Variovorax paradoxus: one gene and its partner. The protein of the gene in region 1 interacts with the protein of each later gene in a pairwise test. Links are inferred from orthologs where the notes say so. Each region holds a gene or a part of one and is shown on either strand. Other genes may lie near its edges. The genes, in order: L3V85_RS11770 and purT.

What was found.
Region 2: the proteins of L3V85_RS11770 (region 1) and purT interact in binary tests that used the Escherichia coli proteins (3 or more experiments, as listed by UniProt). The link is inferred for Variovorax paradoxus from one-to-one orthologs.

The regions. Positions count from the first base shown.
Region 1 is NZ_CP091716.1:2,508,210-2,514,545, reverse strand. Bases 1,710-4,565 are described here. They hold L3V85_RS11770 (polyprenyl synthetase family protein), read right to left. Parts: upstream 3,672-4,565; coding sequence 2,748-3,671; downstream 1,710-2,747. Other genes in these bases: L3V85_RS11760 (aromatic ring-hydroxylating oxygenase subunit alpha), read left to right, coding at 4,163-4,565; xseB (exodeoxyribonuclease VII small subunit), read right to left, coding at 3,668-3,934; dxs (1-deoxy-D-xylulose-5-phosphate synthase), read right to left, coding at 1,710-2,725. Outside these bases: L3V85_RS11785 (ABC transporter ATP-binding protein), read left to right, coding at 1-2; L3V85_RS11780 (ABC transporter ATP-binding protein), read left to right, coding at 1-730; more of dxs, read right to left, coding at 872-1,709; more of L3V85_RS11760, read left to right, coding at 4,566-5,305; L3V85_RS11755 (DMT family transporter), read left to right, coding at 5,365-6,297.
Region 2 is NZ_CP091716.1:6,638,965-6,645,258, reverse strand. The notes cover bases 1,585-4,398. They hold purT (formate-dependent phosphoribosylglycinamide formyltransferase), read left to right. Parts: upstream 1,585-2,297; coding sequence 2,298-3,500; downstream 3,501-4,398. Other genes in these bases: L3V85_RS31140 (alpha/beta hydrolase), read left to right, coding at 3,564-4,398; L3V85_RS31150 (3-hydroxybutyryl-CoA dehydrogenase), read right to left, coding at 1,585-2,119. Also shown: L3V85_RS31160 (serine hydrolase domain-containing protein), read right to left, coding at 1-383; L3V85_RS31155 (crotonase/enoyl-CoA hydratase family protein), read right to left, coding at 421-1,236; more of L3V85_RS31150, read right to left, coding at 1,271-1,584; more of L3V85_RS31140, read left to right, coding at 4,399-4,505; L3V85_RS31135 (helix-turn-helix domain-containing protein), read left to right, coding at 4,617-5,447; L3V85_RS31130 (branched-chain amino acid ABC transporter permease), read left to right, coding at 5,462-6,294. UniProt on the Escherichia coli protein: Involved in the de novo purine biosynthesis. Catalyzes the transfer of formate to 5-phospho-ribosyl-glycinamide (GAR), producing 5-phospho-ribosyl-N-formylglycinamide (FGAR). Formate is provided by PurU via hydrolysis of 10-formyl-tetrahydrofolate.

The DNA of each region.
Region 1 (6,336 bases):
GAGCGCCGGCACGACGACCCCATTGCTGCAGGTGCAGGACCTGAAGGTGAACTTCGGCCATGTGCAGGCGGTCAAGGGCATCGACTTCGAGCTGCACGAAGGGCAGATCACCACGCTGGTCGGCGCCAACGGCGCGGGCAAGTCGACCACGCTGCTGGCGCTGTCGGGGCTGGTGAAGAAGGCCTCCGGGCGCGTGACTTTCGCGGGCCAGGACATCACCGCGCTGTCGCCCCACAAGATCGTGGCCGGCGGCGTGGTGCAGGTGGCCGAAGGCCGCGCCACGCTGACCACGCTCACGGTGCGCGACAACCTGGAGCTGGGCGCCTACACGCGCCGCGACGGCGCGGCCGCGCGCGCTGCCGACCTGGAACGCATCTACACCCTCTTCCCGGTGCTGAAGGACCGGGCCGACGGCCTGGCCGGCAACCTCTCGGGCGGCGAGCAGCAGATGCTGGCCATCGGCCGGGCCCTGATGGCCAAGCCGCGCGTGCTGCTGCTGGACGAGCCCTCGATGGGCCTGGCGCCGATCATCGTGCAGGACATCTTCCGCACGCTGCGCGAGATCAACAAGCAGGGGCTGACGATCTTCCTGGTGGAGCAGAACGTGCGCCAGGCGCTGAAGATCGCCGACCGGGCCTATGTGATCGAGACGGGCAGCATCGTGCTGTCTGGCACCGGGCGAGAATTGCTGGGCAATCCGAAGGTGCAGGACGCGTACCTGGGGAGCTGACGCTCTTTGGTATTCCTCCCTCCCCCGCTGGGGGAGGGTCGGGGTGGGGGCACGGCGGCCTTTGAACCGCGGCGGCATTTTTAAAGCCGCTTGCCCCCATCCCAGCCTTCCCCCAGCGGGGGAAGGAGCAAGACCGAAGACTCAGGCCTTGCCGAAGCGCTCGACGATCGAGGCCTCGATACCCGCCGCATCGAGCCCGATGCCGGCCAGCAGCTTCGCCGGATCGCCATGCTCGATGAACTGGTCGGGCAGGCCCAGCTGCAGCACCGGCTTCAGCACGTTCGCAGCCTGCAGCGCCTCGAGCACCGCGCTGCCGGCGCCGCCCATGATGGCACCCTCTTCCAGCGTCACGATGGCATCGTGCGAGCGCGCGACCTGCAGCAGCAGTTCGACGTCCAGCGGCTTGGCCCAGCGCATGTTGACCACCGTCGCGTCGAGCGACTCGGCGGCCGCGAGCGCCGGATACAGCAGCGTGCCGAAGGCGAGGATCGCGATGCGCTTGCCTTCGCGGCGGATCTCGCCCTTGCCCAGGGGCAGCGCGTCCAGCGTGAGATGCGGCGCGACGCCGGCACCCGCGCCACGCGGATAGCGCACCGCCACCGGGTGGCTCTGCTCGTAGGCGCTGGTCAGCAGTTGGCGGCACTCGCGCTCGTCGGCCGGGCACGCGATGCTCATGTTCGGAATACAGCGCAGGAACGGGATGTCGTAGGCACCCGCGTGCGTCGCGCCGTCGGCACCGACCAGGCCCGCGCGGTCGAGCGCGAACACCACCGGCAGGTTCTGGATCGCCACGTCGTGGATCAGTTGGTCGTAGGCGCGCTGCAGGAAGGTCGAGTAGATCGCGACCACCGGCTTCAGGCCTTCGCAGGCCAGGCCGGCGGCGAAGGTCACGGCGTGCTGCTCGGCGATGCCGACGTCGTAGTAACGGGCGGGGAAGCGCTTTTCGAACTCCACGAGCCCCGAGCCTTCGCGCATCGCTGGCGTGATGCCCACCAGCCGGCCGTCGGCGGCCGCCGTGTCGCACAGCCACTGGCCGAACACCTGCGTGAAGGTCTGCTTGGCGGGGGCGGTGGACTTGACCAGCCCCACCTGCGGGTCGAACTTGCCGGGGCCGTGGTAGGCCACGGGGTCGGCCTCGGCCAGCTTGTAGCCCTGCCCCTTCCTGGTGACCACGTGCAGGAACTGCGGGCCTTCCAGGTGCTTGAGGTTCTCCAGCGTGGGCACCAGCGAATCGAGGTCGTGGCCGTCGATCGGGCCCACGTAGTTGAAGCCGAACTGCTCGAACAGCGTGGCCGGCACGACCATGCCCTTGGCATGCTGCTCCAGCCGCTTGGCCAGCTCGAACAGCGGCGGTGCATTGCGCAGCACGCTCTTGCCCACGCTCTTGGCGGCGGCGTAGAAGTTGCCGCTCATCAACTGCGCGAGGTAGCGGTTGAGCGCGCCCACCGGCGGGCTGATCGACATGTCGTTGTCGTTCAGGATCACGAGCAGCTTGCAGTCGCACACGCCCGCGTTGTTCAGCGCCTCGAAGGCCATGCCGGCCGTGAGCGCGCCGTCGCCGATGATGGCCACCGTGTGGCGGTCCTCGCCCTTCTGCTTGGCGGCCATGGCCATGCCCAGCGCCGCCGAGATGCTGGTCGACGAATGGGCGGTGCCGAAGGTGTCGTACTCGCTCTCGCTGCGCTGCGGAAAGCCCGAGATGCCGCCGATCTGCCGAAGCGTGGGCATGCGCTCGCGCCGGCCGGTGAGGATCTTGTGCGGATAGGTCTGGTGGCCCACGTCCCACACCAGCCGGTCGTGCGGCGTGTTGAACACGTGATGCAGCGCGACCGTCAGCTCGACCGTGCCGAGGTTCGAACTCAGGTGGCCGCCGGTGCGCGACACGTTGTCGAGCACGCAGGCGCGCACCTCGTCGGACAGCTGGCGCAGCTGGGTCCGGTCGTATTTGCGGATCGGCGCGGGGTCATGGAGTGTGGGAAGCAGCGGAGCAGCCATGGGGAGGTGTTTTCTTTTTCTCTCAGCGGTCGCGGTCGACCACCATGTGGGCGAGCGCGCGCAGGGCCGAGGTGTCGGCCAGGCCGCTCTTTTCCAGCGCGGCGAGCGCATCGGCCAGCAGTTGCCGGGCCTGGGCGCGTGCGCCGTCGAGGCCGAGCAGCGATACGTAGGTGGGCTTGTCGGCCGCGGCGTCCTTGCCGGCGGTCTTGCCCAGGGTTTGCGAGTCGGCCGTGACGTCGAGGATGTCGTCGACCACCTGGAACGCCAGGCCGATGGCGGCGCCGTAGTCGCGCAGCGCGGCCAGGGCGTCCGGCGTCACGCTGCCGCAGGCGGCGCCCATCTCGACGCTGCCCTGCAGCAGCGCGCCGGTCTTCAGGCGGTGCATTTCGCGCAGACGCGTCTCGTCGAGCGCAATGCCCACGCTGGCCAGGTCGATGGCCTGGCCGCCGGCCATGCCCTGGCTGCCCGCGGCACGCGCGAGCAGGCGGCACAGCAGGGCCTGGGTGGCGGCGGGAATCTCGTCGTCTTCGGGTGTGAGCAGCTCGAAGGCCAGGGCCTGCAGCGCGTCGCCGGCCAGCAGGGCGTCGGCTTCGCCGAACTTGACGTGGACCGTGGGCTTGCCGCGGCGCAGCACGTCGTTGTCCATGCACGGCAGGTCGTCGTGCACGAGGGAATAGGCGTGGATCAGCTCGGTGGCGCAGGCGGCGCGCAGCGCGGCGGCCTTATTGCCGCCAACGGCTTCGCTCGCGGCCAGCACCAGCAGGGGCCGCAGGCGCTTGCCGCCGTCGAGCACGGCATAGCGCATGGCGTCGCCCAGCAGCACGGGGGCGTCGACGCCGACCCAGCGCGACAGCGCCGACTCGACGTTCGCCAGATGCGGATCACACCAGGCGGCCAGGGTCTTTGCGTCCCACCGGGGGGGAGCCGCCGTCGTGGCCGTGCTCATTCGGAAGTCCAGACCTTCAGGCTGCCCGCATCGAGCACCTTGATCTGGTCTTCGACCGCCTGCAGCTTGTCGCGGCAGAAGGCGAGCAGCACGGCACCGCGCTGGTAGCTGACGAGCAGCTGGTCGAGGGGGAGCTGGCCTGATTCGAGTTCCGCAACCAGTTGTTCCAGCTCCTGGAGCCCGGCTTCGTAACTGGCGGGCAGCGGGCCCGTATCAGGCGTTGCCGCCGGGCTGGACGAGGAAGGGGTGGGCACCTTGGGCATGCAAGCGAAACGTGGGTGAAACCGGGCATTTTAGGACGGGGACGGGAACAAACGGCCACCGCCTGCGGACCACCCCGCCGCAAGCCGCGCCAAAAGATGCCCCCCGGGTACAATGCGAACTTCTCTCGTTGGCAACGCCAGCACATTCTTCGGGCCGCCGAGCCATCCAGGCGGCGCTTTTCCGTTCTTTTTCCTTTTCTCCCTGTGGGGAGCTTGGTCAGGTCCTCCATGTCTGATTTAAGTCTTCAACTGCAGCAGGCCGCGAGCCAACTTCCAGTTTCCGCGTATTTCGACGAGGCGCTCTATGCCCGCGAAATGCAAAACCTTTTCGCGCGAGGGCCCCGCTACGTCGGCCATCGCCTGGCCGTGCCCGAACAGGGCAACTTCCACACCCTGCCGCAGGAGCACCAGGGCCGCGCGCTGGTCCACACGCCCAAGGGCGTGGAGCTGATCTCCAACGTCTGCCGCCACCGCCAGGCCCTGATCCTGAAGGGCCGGGGCCAGCTCGACAGCCAGACCGGCGGCAACATCGTGTGCCCGCTGCACCGCTGGACCTACGCCGCGAGCGACTCGCGCACCACCGGCACCCTGATCGGCGCGCCGCACTTCGAGCAGGACCCCTGCCTGAACCTGCACAACTACCCGCTGACCGAATGGAACGGCCTTCTGTTCGAGAAGAACGCCGACGGCTCGGGCCCCGACGTGGCGGCCGACATGGCCGGCCTCGGCCCGCAGGCCGATCTCGACTTCTCGGGCTACGCGCTCGACCGCGTCGAGCTGCACGAGTGCAACTACAACTGGAAGACCTTCATCGAGGTCTACCTCGAGGACTACCACGTCGGCCCGTTCCATCCGGGCCTGGGCAGCTTCGTCACCTGCGACGACCTGCGCTGGGAGTTCAAGCCCCGCTATTCGGTGCAGACGGTGGGCGTGGCCAACCGTCTGGGCCGCGCGGGCAGCCCGGTCTACCAGAAATGGCAGGAGCAGTTGCTCAAGTACCGCGACGGCAAGCCGCCGAAGTACGGCGCCATCTGGCTCACTTACTACCCGCACGTGATGGTCGAGTGGTATCCGCACGTGCTCACCGTGTCGACCCTGCACCCGGTGAGCCCGACGAAGACGCTGAACATGGTCGAGTTCTTCTACCCCGAGGAAATCGTCGCCTTCGAGCGCGAGTTCGTCGAGGCCCAGCAGGCCGCCTACATGGAAACCTGCGTGGAAGACGACGAGATCGCCGAGCGCATGGACGCCGGCCGCCGCGCGCTCATGCTGCGCGGCGACAACGAGACCGGCCCCTACCAGAGCCCCATGGAAGACGGCATGCAGCAGTTCCACGAGTGGTACAGAGCTGCCATGCAACAACCGGCCTGAGCCCCGACCCGCCCCGCATCAGCCGGGGCTTTCTTTTTTCCTGATCCGGATTCAAAACGATGCAAGCGCTGTGGATGGTGCTGGGGGCCTTTCTGTTCGCCACGATGAGCGTGGTCGTGAAGATCGCCTCGGAGTGGTTCAACAGCGGCGAGATGGTGCTGGGCCGCGGCCTCATCGGCATCGTGTTCCTGTGGCTGCTGGCGCGCAACCGCGGCGTCTCGCTCGCCACGCGGTATCCGGGCATGCACGCCTGGCGCAGCACCATCGGCGTGATCTCGCTGGGCGCGTGGTTCTATGCGATTGCCCACCTGCCGCTGGCCACCGCCGTCACGCTCAACTACATGAGCAGCGTGTGGGTCGCGGCCTTCCTGGTCGGCGGCGCGCTGCTGGCCTGGGTGCCGGTGCCGGGCCGCGACGGCCGGGTCGAGCGCCCGCCGCTGCAGGGCACGCTGGCCATGACGGTGCTGGCGGGCTTCGCGGGCGTCGTGCTCATGCTCAAGCCCACGGTCAGCGGCAACGAAGGCTTCGGGGGCATGCTGGGGCTGCTGTCGGGCCTGACAGCCGCCTTTGCCTACATGCAGGTGGTGGCGCTGTCGCGCATCGGCGAGCCCGAGTTGCGCACGGTGTTCTATTTCGCGGTCGGCTCGGCCGTGGCCGGTGCCTTCGCCACGGCGGCCACGGGGTTTTCGGGCGGTGCCTCATGGACGTGGCAGCATGCGCTGTGGCTGCTGCCGATCGGCCTGCTCGCCGCCCTCGGACAGCTGTGCATGACCCGCGCCTACGCCACCGCCAAGACCCAGGCCGGTACGCTGGTGGTGGCCAACCTGCAGTATTCGGGCATCGTCTTCGCGGCCTTCTACGGCGTGGTGCTGTTCAACGACCGCATCGACGCCGCCGGCTGGGGCGGCATGGCTCTTATCATCGCGAGCGGCATTGCCGCAACTGTGTTGCGGCAGCGGGCGGTGCCCAAGGCACCGGCCGAAGAACATTGAACTGAATCGGATCAAGCGGGCCTGTGCAGGCCCCGGCAA
Region 2 (6,294 bases), 4.1 Mb from region 1 along the record:
ATCATCTGGGCGAAGTTGAGCGTCTGGTCGCTGCCTGTACTTCCAAGGGGCTTGAACGTCACGGCCTCGATCTGCACCGGCGAAGTTGCCGACGGCAGCGGGCTGGCCGCGCCTGCGCCACGCCACACGTTGGCGGTGGGCACCGTCTCGCGCACGTGCGAGAAGCTCCAGCGCGTGCGCGGAAACACGCCGCCGGCCGGGTTGTCGAAGGTGATGAGCTTGTCGGGCGGGGGCGGGAAGCCCTTCATCCAGCCCATCGCATCGACCGAGGTGGCCGCGGGGTCGGGCAGCGCGGCGGGCGCGGGCGTCTGTGCGTTGGTGGTGTTCACTGCGAGCAGGGTGAGGGCGGCGGCAAGCGCCGTGCGTGCTGTGGAAAGAGGCATGGTGATTGTTTTTGTCTGGAGGTGAGTCGAAACCGGGTCAGCGGCCGCTGAAGCGGGCCGGACGGCGTTCGACGAAGGAGCGCACGCCCTCCGCGGCGTCTTCGCTGTTCGACAGGCGCTTCTGCGTCTCGATGAATTCCGACACCGCGGCCAGCGGACCTTGCTCCACCGCCTTGATGACGTTCAGCCGCGTGGCCACCACCGCCAGCGGCGCCTGCGCCGCGATGCGCTGGGCGATGGCCAGCGCCGCGTCGAGCTCCTGTCCGGCCGGCACCACCTTCTGCACGAAGTTCAGGCGATAGGCCTCGGCGCTGTCGAACTCGTCGGCCGTGAGCAGGTGCAGCATCGCGTTGCCCACACCGGCGCGCTCGGCCATGCGCAGCGTGGCACCGCCCGTGGCCATGATGCCGCGCTGCACTTCCATCTGCGAGAAGCGGCAGTTGTCGGCCGCCACCACGATGTCGGCGCCCAGCATCAGCTCGATGCCCACCGTGAAACAGATGCCCTTGACGGCCACCACCATCGGCTTGGTGCGGCGGCGGTAGCCGGGCAGGCCGAAGTCGTGCGGCTCCACCAGGCCGGCGGGAATCGCCTTCTCGCCGCGCTTCATGTATTCGGTGACCGCCGGCAGGTCCAGGCCCGCCGTGAAGTGGTCGCCGAACGCGTGCAGCACGCCCACGCGCAGGTTCGGGTCGTCGTCGAGCCGGGTGTAGGCCTCGGCCAGTTGCTTGAACATCGGCGGCGTCCAGCCGTTGCGCTTGGCGGGGCGGTTGATGCCGATCAGCAGCACGTGGTCGAGCACCTGGGTGTCGATGCAGCCTTCCGCCGGCGGGGTGGTGGGGGTCGCGGTCATCGGTCTTGTCTCCGTGTTGTTATGGTTCTGTTGCTCAGTAGGTGTAGACGCCGCGGCCCGTCTTGCGGCCGAGCTGGCCGGCGGCGACCATTTCCTTCAGCAGCGGGCAGGGGCGGTACTTGGAGTCGCCGAACTGCTCGAGGTAGACCTCCATCACCGCCAGGCACACGTCCAGGCCGATCATGTCGGCCAGCGCCAGCGGGCCGATGGGCTGGTTGCAGCCCAGCTTCATGCCGGCGTCGATGTCTTCCGCCGTGGCGATGCCCTCGGACAGCACGAAGAAAGCCTCGTTGATCATCGGCACCAGGATGCGGTTGACCACGAAGCCCGGGGCGTTCTTCACCGTGATCGGCGACTTGCCCAGGCGCTCGGCCAGTTCCTTCACCGTGTCGTGCGTGGCGTCGCTCGTGAGGTAGCCGCGGATCAGCTCCACCAGCGCCATCATCGGCACCGGGTTGAAGAAGTGCATGCCGATGAAGCGGTCGGCGCGCGAGGTGGCGGCGGCCAGCTGCGTGATCGAGATGGACGAGGTATTCGAGGCGATGATGACCTCGGGCGCCAGCATCTCGTCGACCTGCTTGAGGATCTTGAGCTTGAGCGCGTGGTTCTCGGTGGCGGCCTCGATGACCAGCTGCGCGCTCTTGAGGTCTTCGTAGTTGGTGGAGCCCTGGATGAGCGCCAGCGCGGCGGTCTTCTGCTCGGCGGTGAGCTTTTCCTTCTTGATCAGGCGGTCGAGGCTGCCCGACACCGTGGCCAGGCCCTTGTCGACCGCCGCCTGGGCGATGTCGACCATCACCACCTTCACGCCGGCCACCGCGCAGGCCTGCGCGATGCCGTTGCCCATCGTTCCGGCGCCGATGATGCCGACAGTCTGGATAGCCATGAGAAAACTCCTTGAAGAAACAAAAAAACGGGGTGCGCGGGGGCGAGCGCCGCGGCAGGGAGCATCGATTGTGGATCAGCCCCGCACCCCCGCCGTTGCCGCGCGTGACACCGGGGGCCGGCGGGTGGCTTACAGTGCTGCGGTTGCTTTTCTTCCCCCATCTTCCTGTCCCGTGACCATGACCACCCTCGGCACCCCCCTTTCTCCCTCCGCCACCCGCGTGATGCTGCTCGGCTCCGGTGAACTCGGCAAGGAGGTGCTGATCGCCCTGCAGCGCCTCGGCGTCGAGACCATCGCCGTCGACCGCTACGAGAACGCCCCCGGCCAGCAGGTGTCGCACCATGCGCGCACCATCACCATGAGCGACCCAGAGCAGCTGAAAGCGCTGATCGAGGCCGAGAAGCCCGCGCTGGTGGTGCCCGAGATCGAGGCCATCGCCACGCCCATGCTGCAGCAGCTCGAAGACGCCGGCGTGGTGCGCGTGATTCCCACCGCCCGCGCCGCCCGCCTCACGATGGACCGCGAAGGCATCCGCCGCCTGGCCGCCGAGACGCTGGGCGTGCCCACCAGCCCCTACAAGTTCTGCGACTCGCTGGCCGAGCTGCAGGCCGCCATCGATGCGGGCATCGGCTACCCCTGCATCGTCAAGCCCGTGATGAGCAGCTCCGGCAAGGGCCAGAGCAAGATCGACGGCCCGGCCGACGTGCAGAAGGCCTGGGACTACGCCATGGCCGGCGGCCGCGTGAGCCATGGCCGGGTGATCGTCGAAGGCTTCATCGACTTCGACTACGAGATCACCCTGCTGACCGTGCGCGCCAAGGATGCCGCAGGCAGCGTGGAAACGAAGTTCTGCGACCCCATCGGCCATGTGCAGGTCAGCGGCGACTACGTGGAAAGCTGGCAGCCGCACCCCATGGCCCCCGCCGCGCTCGCGAAGGCGCAGCAGATCGCGCAGGCCGTCACCGCAGACCTGGGCGGCCAGGGCCTGTTCGGCGTGGAACTCTTCGTGAAGGGCGACGAGGTGTGGTTCAGCGAAGTCAGCCCGCGCCCGCACGACACCGGCATGGTCACCATGGCCACGCAGTGGCAGAACGAATTCGAGCTGCATGCGCGCGCCATCCTCGGCCTGCCGGTCGACACCTCGCTCAAGAGCCCGGGCGCCAGCGCCGTGATCTACGGCGGCGTGGACGCCACCGGCATCGCATTCGACGGCGTGGCCGATGCGCTGCAGGTGCCCGGCAGCGAAGTGCGCCTGTTCGGCAAGCCCGAGAGCTTCACCAAGCGCCGCATGGGCGTGGCGCTGGTGCACGCGGCCGACACCGACACGGCCCGCAAGCTGGCCAAGGAAGCCGCTTCGCGCGTGAAACCCCGCAAGGCATAGCCAGTTTCCGCAAGCCGCGCCGCGATGGCACGGGCATGGTCGGGCGAATCCACCGGAGACACCATGCTGCATCCCCAGGCGCGCGCATTGCTCGACTTCATCGAGGCGCGCGGCATTCCGCCGACCCACACGCTTTCGCCGGCCGACGCGCGGGCCTTCTACCGCGACCGCCGCACCGCCACCCAGCCGCTACCGGCCGAAGTGGCCGAGGTGCGCGACCTCGCCGCCGACGGGCCGCACGGCACCATCCCGGTGCGCCTGTACCGTCCGATGGGCTCCGGCGTGGGCCCGCTGCCCGTGCTGGTGTACTACCACGGCGGCGGCTGGGTCATCGGCGACCTCGACACGCACGACGTGCTGTGCCGCGAGCTGGCCAACGGCGCGGGCTGCGCGGTGGTTGCGGTCGACTACCGCATGGCGCCGGAGCACCGCTTCCCAGCCGCCTTCGACGACGCGCTGGCCGCCACCCGCTGGGTACGCCGCGAGGCCGCGACGCTGGGGCTCGACGCGAGCCGCCTGGCGGTGGGCGGTGACAGCGCGGGCGGCAACCTCGCGGCGGCGGTGGCCATCGCCGCGCGCGATGCGGGCGACCTGCCCGTGGCCTTCCAGCTGCTGATCTACCCGGCCACCGACATGCGCCGCGGCCATCCCTCGCACCAGTCCAACGGCCAGGGCTACCTGCTGACCCGCGACACCATGGCCTACTTCCACGACCACTACATCACCGATCCGGCGCAGGACCTCGACTGGCGCGCCTCGCCGCTGCTGCACGCGGACCTGTCGAAGCTGCCGCCCGCGCTGGTGCTTACCGCCGGCTACGACCCGCTGCGCGACGAGGGCGCCGCGTATGCCGACGCGCTCACCGCCGCCGGCAACCGCGCCGTGTACGTGTGCTTCGAGCGCCAGATCCACGGCTTCGTGCCCATGGGCAAGGTGCTCGACGAGGCCAACACCGCAGTGGCGCTGTGCGCCGCCGAACTGCGCCGGGCCTTCGCCGAAGCCTAGGGAAAGTCCCCGCGCAAATCGATGCCGCGCCGGCGGCCCGCGCCGCTACGATCCAGCCAACAAAGGACGCCGCCTCGAAGCGGCAGTCCACCGATGCAGGAGACAAGCACCATGCAGCGAACGAGGACGACGCCGGCGGCAAGCGGCGCCGCACGGCAGGGCGAGCGCCTGATGTGGCTCACGCCGCACCGCGTGTTCTACGCCGGCCTGCTCGGCGCGGCCGCCGAACGCACGATGGGCGGGCACGGCGTGTACGTGTCGCCCGCCGGCGCGCCGCCGAACCGCATCCGCGTCGGCGGCGGCGCGTGGCTCACCGGTGAATTCATCGTCGTGCCGCCGCACGTGCCGCACCAGGTGGAGAGCGCGCATCCGCTGATCTTCAACCTGCTGGTGGAGTCGGAGTCGGTCGACCCCGCGCGCCTGCCGGCCTTCCTGCAGCACTGCGGCCCGGTCGATGCGCCGGCCTTCGTGCAGCGCGTGCGCGAGGCGCATGCGCACCTGCTGGCCGCCTCTGCGCGCGGCATGAACTTCGAGGGCTTCGACTTCGACGCGCTGTTCTTCGGCGAGGCGCTCGCGCCGCGCGTGCTCGACGCGCGCATCCGCAAGGTGGCCGACGCCATCAACGCCGACCCCGCCACGCCGATGTCGGCCGAGGAGTGCGCCGCGTCGGTGCACCTGTCGTTCTCGCGCTTCCTGCACCTGTTCAAGCAGGAGACCGGCATGGCCTTCCGCGCCTTCCGCGCATGGAAGCGCGCGCGCAGCCTGCTGCGCTACGTGCAGCAGGGCAGCACGCTCACCGACATCGCGCTCGACACCGGCTACCCCGACTCCACGCATTTCAGCCATTCGATCCGCCAGGTCTACGGCCTCAAGCCCAGCGACATCGTGGCCGGCTCGCGCCGCCTCGCGCTGCACGACCTGGCCGGCGGCTTCCGTCAGTAGCGCGGGCGGCGGGCATGCAGATTCTTCAACTGCTGCTGTCGGGCATCGCGCAGGGCTGCATCTACGGCCTGATCGCGCTGGGCTTCGTGCTGATCTACAAGGCCACCGAGACCGTGAGCTTCGCGCAGGGCGACCTGATGATGCTGGGCGCCTTCGGCGCGTTCGCGGGCATGTCGCTGTTCGGCATGCCGTTCTGGCTCGCGGCCATCCTCGCGGTGGTGGCGATGGCGGCCTTCGGCGTGCTGCTGGAGCTGGTGGTGATCCGCTCGATCCTGGGGCAGCCGCAGTTCTCCATCGTCATGCTGACCATCGGCATCGCCTACGTGGCGCGTGGTGTCATCACCATGGTGCCCGGCATCGGCACCGAGACCCACACGCTGGCCGTGCCCTACAAGGACCAGATCTGGAAGCTGGGCGAGCTGGTGGTCAACCTGGAGCAGCTCGCGATCATCATCGCCACCGCGGTGCTGTGCGGCCTGCTGTTCGCGATGTTCCGCTACAGCAAGCTCGGCATCGCGATGCAGGCCTCGTCGCAGAACCAGCTGGCGGCCTACTACATGGGCATTCCGGTGAAGCGGCTCAACGGGCTGGTGTGGGGCCTGGCGGCGGCGGTGGCGGCGATTGCGGGCATGCTGCTCGCGCCCATCACCTTCGTGCACGCGAACATGGGCTTCATCGGGCTCAAGGCCTTTCCGGCGGCGGTGGTGGGCGGCTTCGGCAGCCTGCCCGGCGCGATCGTCGGCGGGCTGGTCATCGGCATCGTCGAGTCGTTCGCGGGCTTCTACCTGCCGGACGGCTTCAAGGACACGGCGCCGTACATCGTGGTGTTGCTGATGCTCATGATCAA